DNA from 2 places in the Clostridium sp. CS1-1 genome. Region 2 is predicted to be linked to the other one. Evidence: a T-box and tRNA genes for the amino acid it is inferred to sense, from the RefSeq annotation. Region 2 holds a T-box; the other holds one or more tRNA genes.
The links. The T-box of region 2 lies ahead of argS (arginine--tRNA ligase). A T-box ahead of a tRNA ligase gene usually reads a tRNA of that ligase, here a tRNA-Arg.
Positions count from the first base shown of each region.

Region 1: it has a tRNA-Arg gene. The T-box ahead of argS (arginine--tRNA ligase) is inferred to sense a tRNA for this amino acid. The anticodon was not compared.

Region 1 is NZ_CM148680.1:627,476-631,768, forward strand. Features, by position in the region: rRNA gene AC0N0V_RS02750 (23S ribosomal RNA) at 1-252, shown strand, start outside; rRNA gene rrf (5S ribosomal RNA) at 432-548, shown strand; tRNA gene AC0N0V_RS02760 (tRNA-Glu) at 554-628, shown strand; partial or broken gene AC0N0V_RS02765 (IS1595 family transposase) at 784-984, shown strand; gene plsY (glycerol-3-phosphate 1-O-acyltransferase PlsY) at 1,142-1,735, shown strand; gene AC0N0V_RS02775 (hypothetical protein) at 2,089-2,361, shown strand; tRNA gene AC0N0V_RS02780 (tRNA-Lys) at 2,425-2,500, opposite strand; tRNA gene AC0N0V_RS02785 (tRNA-Gln) at 2,504-2,578, opposite strand; tRNA gene AC0N0V_RS02790 (tRNA-Pro) at 2,589-2,664, opposite strand; tRNA gene AC0N0V_RS02795 (tRNA-Arg) at 2,670-2,746, opposite strand; tRNA gene AC0N0V_RS02800 (tRNA-Gly) at 2,753-2,826, opposite strand; gene AC0N0V_RS02805 (YciI family protein) at 3,030-3,335, shown strand; RNA gene ssrA (transfer-messenger RNA) at 3,848-4,201, shown strand.
Region 2 is NZ_CM148680.1:3,432,512-3,436,804, forward strand. Features, by position in the region: gene feoB (ferrous iron transport protein B) at 1-89, shown strand, start outside; gene AC0N0V_RS16190 (FeoB-associated Cys-rich membrane protein) at 109-252, shown strand; gene AC0N0V_RS16195 (ribonuclease H-like domain-containing protein) at 310-1,107, opposite strand; gene argS (arginine--tRNA ligase) at 1,411-3,102, opposite strand; T-box leader at 3,225-3,470, opposite strand; gene AC0N0V_RS16205 (methyl-accepting chemotaxis protein) at 3,538-4,293, opposite strand, start outside.

The DNA.
Region 1 (4,293 bases), 2.2 Mb from region 2:
GTCCTTAGTACGAGAGGACCGGGATGGACTGACCTCTGGTGCACCAGTTGTTCCGCCAGGAGCACAGCTGGGTAGCTATGTCGGGACGGGATAAACGCTGAAAGCATCTAAGCGTGAAGCCCACCTCAAGATAAGATTTCCCATAGCGTAAGCTAGTAAGACCCCTTGAAGAACACAAGGTTGATAGGTCAGAGGTGTAAGCATGGTAACATGTTCAGCTGACTGATACTAATAGGTCGAGGGCTTGACCTAATATATCACTGTGCAATTTTGAGAGAACAATTCTTTCAAATAAAAAGTAACAATAAAAATTGATAGAAGCGAGCAGTTCAAGGAAAAGCTTGAGCGAGGAGCAGAGTTTACTTCAGTAAATGAGCACCACAGCGAAGGATTTGACGCAGAAATGCGAAGCTTATAGCAATTTTTGCGAATCTAGTGGTTATGACGTGAAGGCTACACCCGTTCCCATTCCGAACACGATGGTTAAGCTTCACAGTGCCGATGGTACTGCACGGGAGACTGTGTGGAAGAGTAGGTCGCTGCTAGGTAATATGGCCCCTTGGTCAAGCGGTCAAGACACCACCCTTTCACGGTGGTAACAGGGGTTCGATTCCCCTAGGGGTCACCAAAAACCTTGTAAACAATAATATGTTTATAAGGTTTTTTTATTTGCAAAAGTCTGTGTTAATAGTTGAGGTAGGTATTTCTAATTAAGTACCTATCTTGCTTCATTTTTAGGATATGTTTTAAAACCTTGTTGAAAATAGATATTTATTTAAAAAATTAGAACAGAAACATGTAAAAAGAGGTAAACATAAAGAAGGCATATATCATATTCGACATATTAATGCCCTACATATCAATTTAAAAAAATGGATGAAAAGGTTTAATAGTGTTGCGGCAAAATACATAAGCAACTATGTTAAATGGCTTAAATTATTTAATACAGAAGAAAAAATAATCAAGGCTAAAAATTTTATTATTTAAAGTAATATAACGAATTCCTATATCAAAGTAAAAGAGAGCCGGTATACATATAATGCGCTATATATTATGATTATTATGTTATAATAAACAAGTATAACTATCTACAATGATTAGATTAGACAAATAAAAATAAAATGAATTTAAGGTGAAAGAAATGATTATCATAATAACAATTGTAATATCTTTTTTGTGTGGTTCAATCCCAACAGGATATCTACTTACTAAAAAACTATGTAAAGTTGATATAAGAACTAAAGGTAGTGGAAATATAGGTTCAACAAATGTTAAAAGAATTGCAGGAACTAAGATATCTATTATTACTCAGATAATTGATATTTTAAAAGGAGTAATTCCTGTAGTTTTAGGGATGTATTTGGTTAAAACTATAAGTTTACCAATATCATCTAATACATTTATCGCTATTATTGCAATAGCAGTAGTTTTGGGACATGATTATACTCCATTTCTCAAATTTAATGGTGGCAAAGGTGTAAATACAACTCTTGGTGCATTTATTTTGGTTGCACCAGTTCCAACATTAATTGGTGTCGCAGTTCACTTTATATTGCGTCTATTTACGAGTATAGTTTCTGTTAGGTCAATTGCAATAGGAGTAACAATACCTATTATGTGTTTTATTATGAAATTCCCCATTTCAATAGTTGTTTCTACTACAATAGCCTGTGCTTTAATGATAGTTAGACACAAAGATAATCTAATAAGAATTATAAATAACGAAGAAAAATAATAGTTAAATTATATATACAATCATATTTTTATTCGTATTTCTTTTGAAACTAACGACTTCAGGTAGTTTTGATATGGGATAGATTATAGGATCAAATCATTAATTTTAATGTAACAATACTTTGTAAAATTTGAGTATTATAGATATATCATTAGAAATATTGTTAAAGTTATCATATAGTGATAGTGTAGATTCATAGCACCATAGAGATACTTTTACGGTGGTAGTGCAGATGAATTTAACATAGCTTTAAACTGATGATAAAGTTCAAATAGATATTTATATATTTATTCACATGATTATATGAAATATTCAAATTTTAATTATTAAAATATTATAAGGGGGATTTTAGCATGTTCTTTGTTTTAGTTTCTATAATATTATTGATTTTTCCTGTAATTATGATTCATATGATAAAGAGGGAGCGTAGAGGAATAAAAGATAAAGGAACCCCAGATATTAGTTCAAATGATTTTAATGATAGTACTTTACATGATTATAATTATAATATGTTAAGTAGTAGCTTCGACAGTGATAACAGCGGTTGTAACTATAATGATAGCTGTGAATGTAGTGATTGCGGTTGTGACAGTGGAAGCTGTGATTCAGGGGGAAGTTGTGATTAAAGAGTGATGATATAGAAAGGTATAGTAAAAAAACTCAACAATTTTGTTGAGTTTTTTTATTATTGGTGGCTCACCGGGGAATCGAACCCCGGACACCATGATTAAAAGTCATGTGCTCTACCGACTGAGCTAGTGAACCAAATGGCTGGGATAGCAGGATTCGAACCTACGAATACCAGAGTCAAAGTCTGGTGCCTTACCGCTTGGCGATATCCCAATATTTTTAGTGGTCGGGGTGACAGGGATTGAACCTGCGACCTCATGGTCCCAAACCACGCGCGCTCCCATCTGCGCCACACCCCGATACATGGTGCGTCTTAAGGGATTCGAACCCCTGGCACACGCCTTAGAAGGGCGTTGCTCTATCCAACTGAGCTAAAGACGCGTATAATGGAGCGGGTGAAGGGAATCGAACCCTCGTAACTAGCTTGGAAGGCTAGCACTCTACCATTGAGTTACACCCGCATATATAAATCTAGGAAACAAAATAAACATTCTCTAATCCTGTTTAATTGTTTTGTGTATAATTCCTTAACACAATTATATATTATAAGATAAGTGTAGTATTTTGTCAACTATTGTTTTAAAAATAATTTTTTAGCAATCATTGATAAATTTATGTTTTTTTTGATATAATAAATAACAATAATAAAAAGGGGGATTGTTTTATGCAATTTGTACTTACTGGTTATGATGGGAATGATGAGAGGGCACTTGAAAGAAGATTAGCGGCTCGTGAAAAGCACTTAAGTCTTGCTGAATCAATGGCTAATGAAGGAAAGCTTTTATATGCCACTGCACTAATCGATGAAAATGAAAAAATGGTAGGATCAGTTATGGTTATGGAGTTTCCTACAAGAGAGAAGCTTGACGAGTATCTAAAGAATGAACCATATGTTATAGGCAATGTGTGGGAGAAAATTGATATTAAACCTTGTAAGGTTGCTCCGATATTTGCAGGAATGCATAGGTAAGTAGAATAAGAGTTTATTAAGTTTTTAAAATGAATATTGATATAAATTATGAGAAGATGATCTTTTAGGTTGTCACCCTATAATTTATATCTTTTTAATTTTAAAAAGTATATCATTATGCCCTTTAAAAGTAAAAGGATATAAAGAAATAAAATGTGCATACAAAACATGTAACATAATATATATATTTAATAAAATAGAAAATAATTTAAGATTTGGACCAATAAGAAACTAATGAATTTTATAATATGATAATAAGTAGAGTACCATACTTTATTATTTTTGATTCCTAAGTATTTAAGCTAAAAAACTTACATAAAGCAATGATGAAAAACATTACTAATTTAGGTTAAATAATACCATTGATAACTTCCACTTTATAGTGTATCATAATAACTGTCAGGTAGATAAATGTACCTGATATTGAGAGTTTAAAATTAAATAATTTAACAAAAATGCGTTTATAGATTTTTTAGATACACTTATAACTCTAGTGTTATATTTGATAATATGGGGGCGTATTTGGTTTCGACGGGGGTATGTTGTATCTGGGAAGCGAGTCGAGGGAACCTGTGGACCCGCGTTAAAAAACTATGGGATTAAAGATAAACGCAAACGATAATTTTGCATTAGCAGCTTAGTCTGCTACGTTCTACCTTTGAGTACCGCGGCTTAGGATAGGGCGTCGACAGCGGTGAACCGAGTCCAGCAAAGCTTTGAGCTGGAAACGGAATTTATGAAGCTACTAAAATCAGAAGCCTGTCCTTAGGCGCCTGGTAGAGGGAATATTAAACTAAGGACTGCACTCGGAGATGCTCAGGTATTACGGCTTTCGGACAGGGGTTCGACACCCCTCGCCTCCACTCTACATAACAGTATTTTCAGCATGTAACAGCAACTTTAACAGTAATGAATTACAGTCCGATACGGAAGAAATTTTCTGTGTCCGAACTGTAAT
Region 2 (4,293 bases):
GAAATATGGCTATATTTTCTGTAGTTTATCAGTTCTCTCTCGCTTGGATTGTATCCTTTATAGTATTTAGAATCGGTTCTCTATTTTAGTACTTTCGGAGGTGATTAAATGTCAATTGAAATTATAGTAACCTCAATTATAGTAGTCTCAGCAGCTTACATTTTATATAAAAACGTAAAGAAAAAAGCTACAGGTGGCTGTGATTGCGGATCTTGCTCAAGCCATTGCCCACATTATAAGAAACCACATTAAATTTAATAAAATATTGTGTAAATAAATATAGCAATAGTTATTAACAGCAGAATTCTGTTAATAACTATTGCTAATTATATTGGCTATTTCTTCCGAATCATTGCAACCTTTTAATAAATAATCTATTACTCTAGAAGCCGCTCTTTTTGATATCCTGTCTAATTCTGTGTCCAATGATATCTTATTCTTAGCTAATAAGCTATTTAAATATTTTAGTTGTTTCTCTGTAATCCTATCTTCTCTTATTAGTTTATCATTTTTCTCAACATTATAAATATATTCATGTATCTTCGGCAAGTTTAAAACATCTTCATAATTGTGCAACATTATAGTATTCTTCAAAGCTTCCTCAGACGTTACCAAGAATTCTTTATACATATCTACACTAATTCCACCATCAATTTGATCTTCTCTTTGTATACCAATATGCCTTTCAACACTTTTAAGATTACATCTTTCCATACCTAATTGCTTATAATACGGTCTTATTAATCTATACAGATCTATGTGGAGTTGTGGTGCTTCGAAACATATACCATGCTTTTCCATTCGTCTTCTTATAAAAGGTTCATCAAAAGCAATCCCATTATAAGAACACCATTTACTAGTTCCATTTAAATCTTTCACAAGTTTATACAGTATATCTTTTTCGTCCTCTAAACATTCTGCAAAATATTGCTTTATAGAAAAAATTTCATCAGTAATAAATTTTCCAAGTGATATTAATATTATACTATCTTCTCCCTTATCAAAACCTGTAGTCTCAATATCAAAATATGCAACATCAAGCATTTCATAATCATTAAAAATGCTATTATTTATATTTAAGGAGTCATTATATTCCTTAATAAACATTAACCCATCCTCCAAATCATTGTTCATAAAAACTATAAAAATATATTGTCAAATAACTACTCAACTTAAACTTAGTTATCAAGCTTGTTCATATTATTTATCCGATGACTACCCGCTCTAATACTTCCTCCTCCTAAAGAGGAAGTAAAGAGCGGCTACGTCCCTGGATTGGTTCAACTAAGAATCAGGTTGGGTTAAAACCCCATCTGATTCAAGTTTCACTTTATTATATAATAATAACTTAAATTTGCAAATATACAAAAGGCAATGAATATGCTTCACTGCCTTTTGCGATTATATATCCTACATCTTTTCTACAATTTCTAATCCAATAAGCTTTAACCCATTCTTTAACACCTGACAAACTGCCTCTACAAGCTTTAATCTTGCTTTCTTTATTTCTTCATTTTCTGCATTAATTATACTGCATGCATTGTAGAATTTATTAAACCCTTTAGCTACTTCTATTATATATCTTGTTACTATAAAAGGTTCTAGTCTCTCTATAGAATTTAATATAGCTTTGTTAAAGCCTTCAAGAGACTTTACAAGCTCAAACTCTTCTTTAGAACTTAATTTACTATAGTCTACTTCTCCACTAACCGCTTCCGCTCTTCTGAGTATGCTCTTTCCTCTTGCATAACTGTACTGTACGTATGGACCAGTTTCACCATCGAAACTTAGTATTTCACTCCAGTCAAACACTATATCCTTTTCCTTACTATTCTTTAAATAAGTAAATACAACTGCACCTATACCTACCTTTTTAGCAACCTCTTCCTTATTTTCAAGGCTAGGATTTTTTTCATTTATTATTTGTAATGTCTTTTCAACGGACTCTCTTAGTAAGTCTTCAAGTAGTACTACGTCGCCTTTTCTTGTAGATAGTTTTTTATCTGCAAATCTTACAAGCCCATAAGCAACATGATTACACAAATCAGCCCAGTCATTACCCATAAGCTTCAATGTAGTAAATATTTGCTTAAAGTGAAGTGATTGCCCCACTCCAACTACATATATGCTCTTATCAAAATCATAAGTTTTCTTTCTATAAATTGCTGCTGCTAAGTCACGTGTAGCGTATATTGTAGCTCCATCAGCTTTTTTTACAATACATGGAGGCATATTATATTCATCAAGCATTACAACTTTAGCACCATTACTTTCAACCAATAATCCCTTGCTGTCTATTTCTTCTATTACAGCATCCATTTTATCGGAGTAAAAACTTTCTCCAGCATAAGAATCAAATTCAACTCCAAGCATACCATAAACTCTTTCAAACTCTTTTAGGCTTAGATCTTTAAATCTTTGCCACAACTTTACTTCTTCTTCTGAACCGTCTTCTAATTTCTTAAAATACATCCTGCCTTCATCATTTAAAGTTGGGTCTTTCTCCGCTTCATCGTGGAATTTAACATAAATTCTTAACAATTCATTAATAGGCTCTCTTTCTAGAGCTTCTTCATCACACCATCTTTTATATGCTGATATAAGCTTTCCAAACTGAGTTCCCCAATCTCCAAGATGATTTATTCTAACACAATTGTATCCCTGTGAATTTAACATTTCATATAAGGCTCTACCTATAGCGGTGCCAAATAAGTGTCCTACATGAAAAGGCTTTGCAATGTTAACTGATGAATACTCAACACATATATTTTTACCCTCTCCTATACATGATGATCCGTAAGTATCTCCTTCAGTTAATATTTTCTCTACTGTAGTTTTTATAAAATCTGTTTTATCTACAAAAAAGTTTAGATATGGTCCTAAATTTTCAACTCTTTCAAAACCTTCTTTATTAATTTTATCTTTCAACTCTTCTGCTATCATATTTGGTGCTTTTCTTAATGTCTTAGAAAGCTGAAAACAAGGGAAGGCATAATCTCCCATTTCAGGCTTTGGTGGTATCTCAATAAGCTTTTCTAAAGTATCAAGCTCTAATTCTACATTTTCTTTTATTCTTTCTGCAACTAGTTTTTTATAATCCACTTAAAATCCCTCCATTTAGCAATTGATAGTACGATTAATCTGTTTACTTGCTAATTATTTATATAATATTTAATATATATCTGTACCAATCTATATAATAAAAAACCCCGTCATCTGCATAATACAGAGACGGGGTTATATCCGCGGTACCACTCTTTTTGACATGGCTTAATGCCAAGTCCACCTTAAAACTTTAACGCAGTTAACGTCCAACTTGTAGTTTAACAAAATAATTATCAAACCTTTTTCGCAGGCTTCTCAGAGACTCTCTTCTCTTTTAAACTCCTTACAGGCTTCCACCATCCCTGCTCGCTGAAAACTGATTTTCTAAGTCTTTTAAAAAATACTCTTCTCTTCAATGAATTCAATATAAAATTTACATCTAATTATATTATTACTTTTTACCCTTTGTCAACATTTTATTCATTTAAATAACTATAATTTAAACTTTTTGACACTATCTTCAAGCTCAGAGGCCATCTCCGAAAGTAACTGCACACTCTCTGTAACTTCAAGAAGTGCAGCAGATTGTTCTTCCGTTGATGCTGCCACTTGCTCTGTACTTGCTGCTGTGTTTGTAGATATAGACTGAATTGCCTCTATATGCTCATCCATATTATCTATATCAGATTTTGAATTAATAATCATTGCATTTACTCTATCCAAGTTTGTTCTTGTAACATCAAAAGACTTCAAGATTTCATTTAGAGATTTTCCAACCATCGTTACAATAACTTGTCCTTTTTCTGATTCTTTATTTCCCTCTTCAATTGAGTAAAGTGCCTTGTTAGTCTTTTGTTGAGTATCGTTAATCAATTCTTTAATATTATTTGAAAATCTCATTGATTCTTCTGCGAGCTTTCTTACTTCTTCCGCTACTACTACAAATCCTTTTCCAGCTTCTCCAGCTCTAGCGGCTTCAATAGAGGCATTAAGAGCAAGTAGATTTGTTTGGTCCGCTATGCCGTCCATTATTTCAGCAATGTTTCCTATTTCTTTTGATGTTTTCTGTAATTCTGTAATGATCTCTGATGAATAGTTTACACTACTTTTTATTATTTCCATTTGTTTAACCATATCTTGCATTTTTTCTCTACCATCAGATGCAAGTTTACTTGTACTCTCTGAGAATTCAACAACTGTAGTAACTTGATCCTTGATCTCAGCTATGTTATTAACTACACTTTTCAT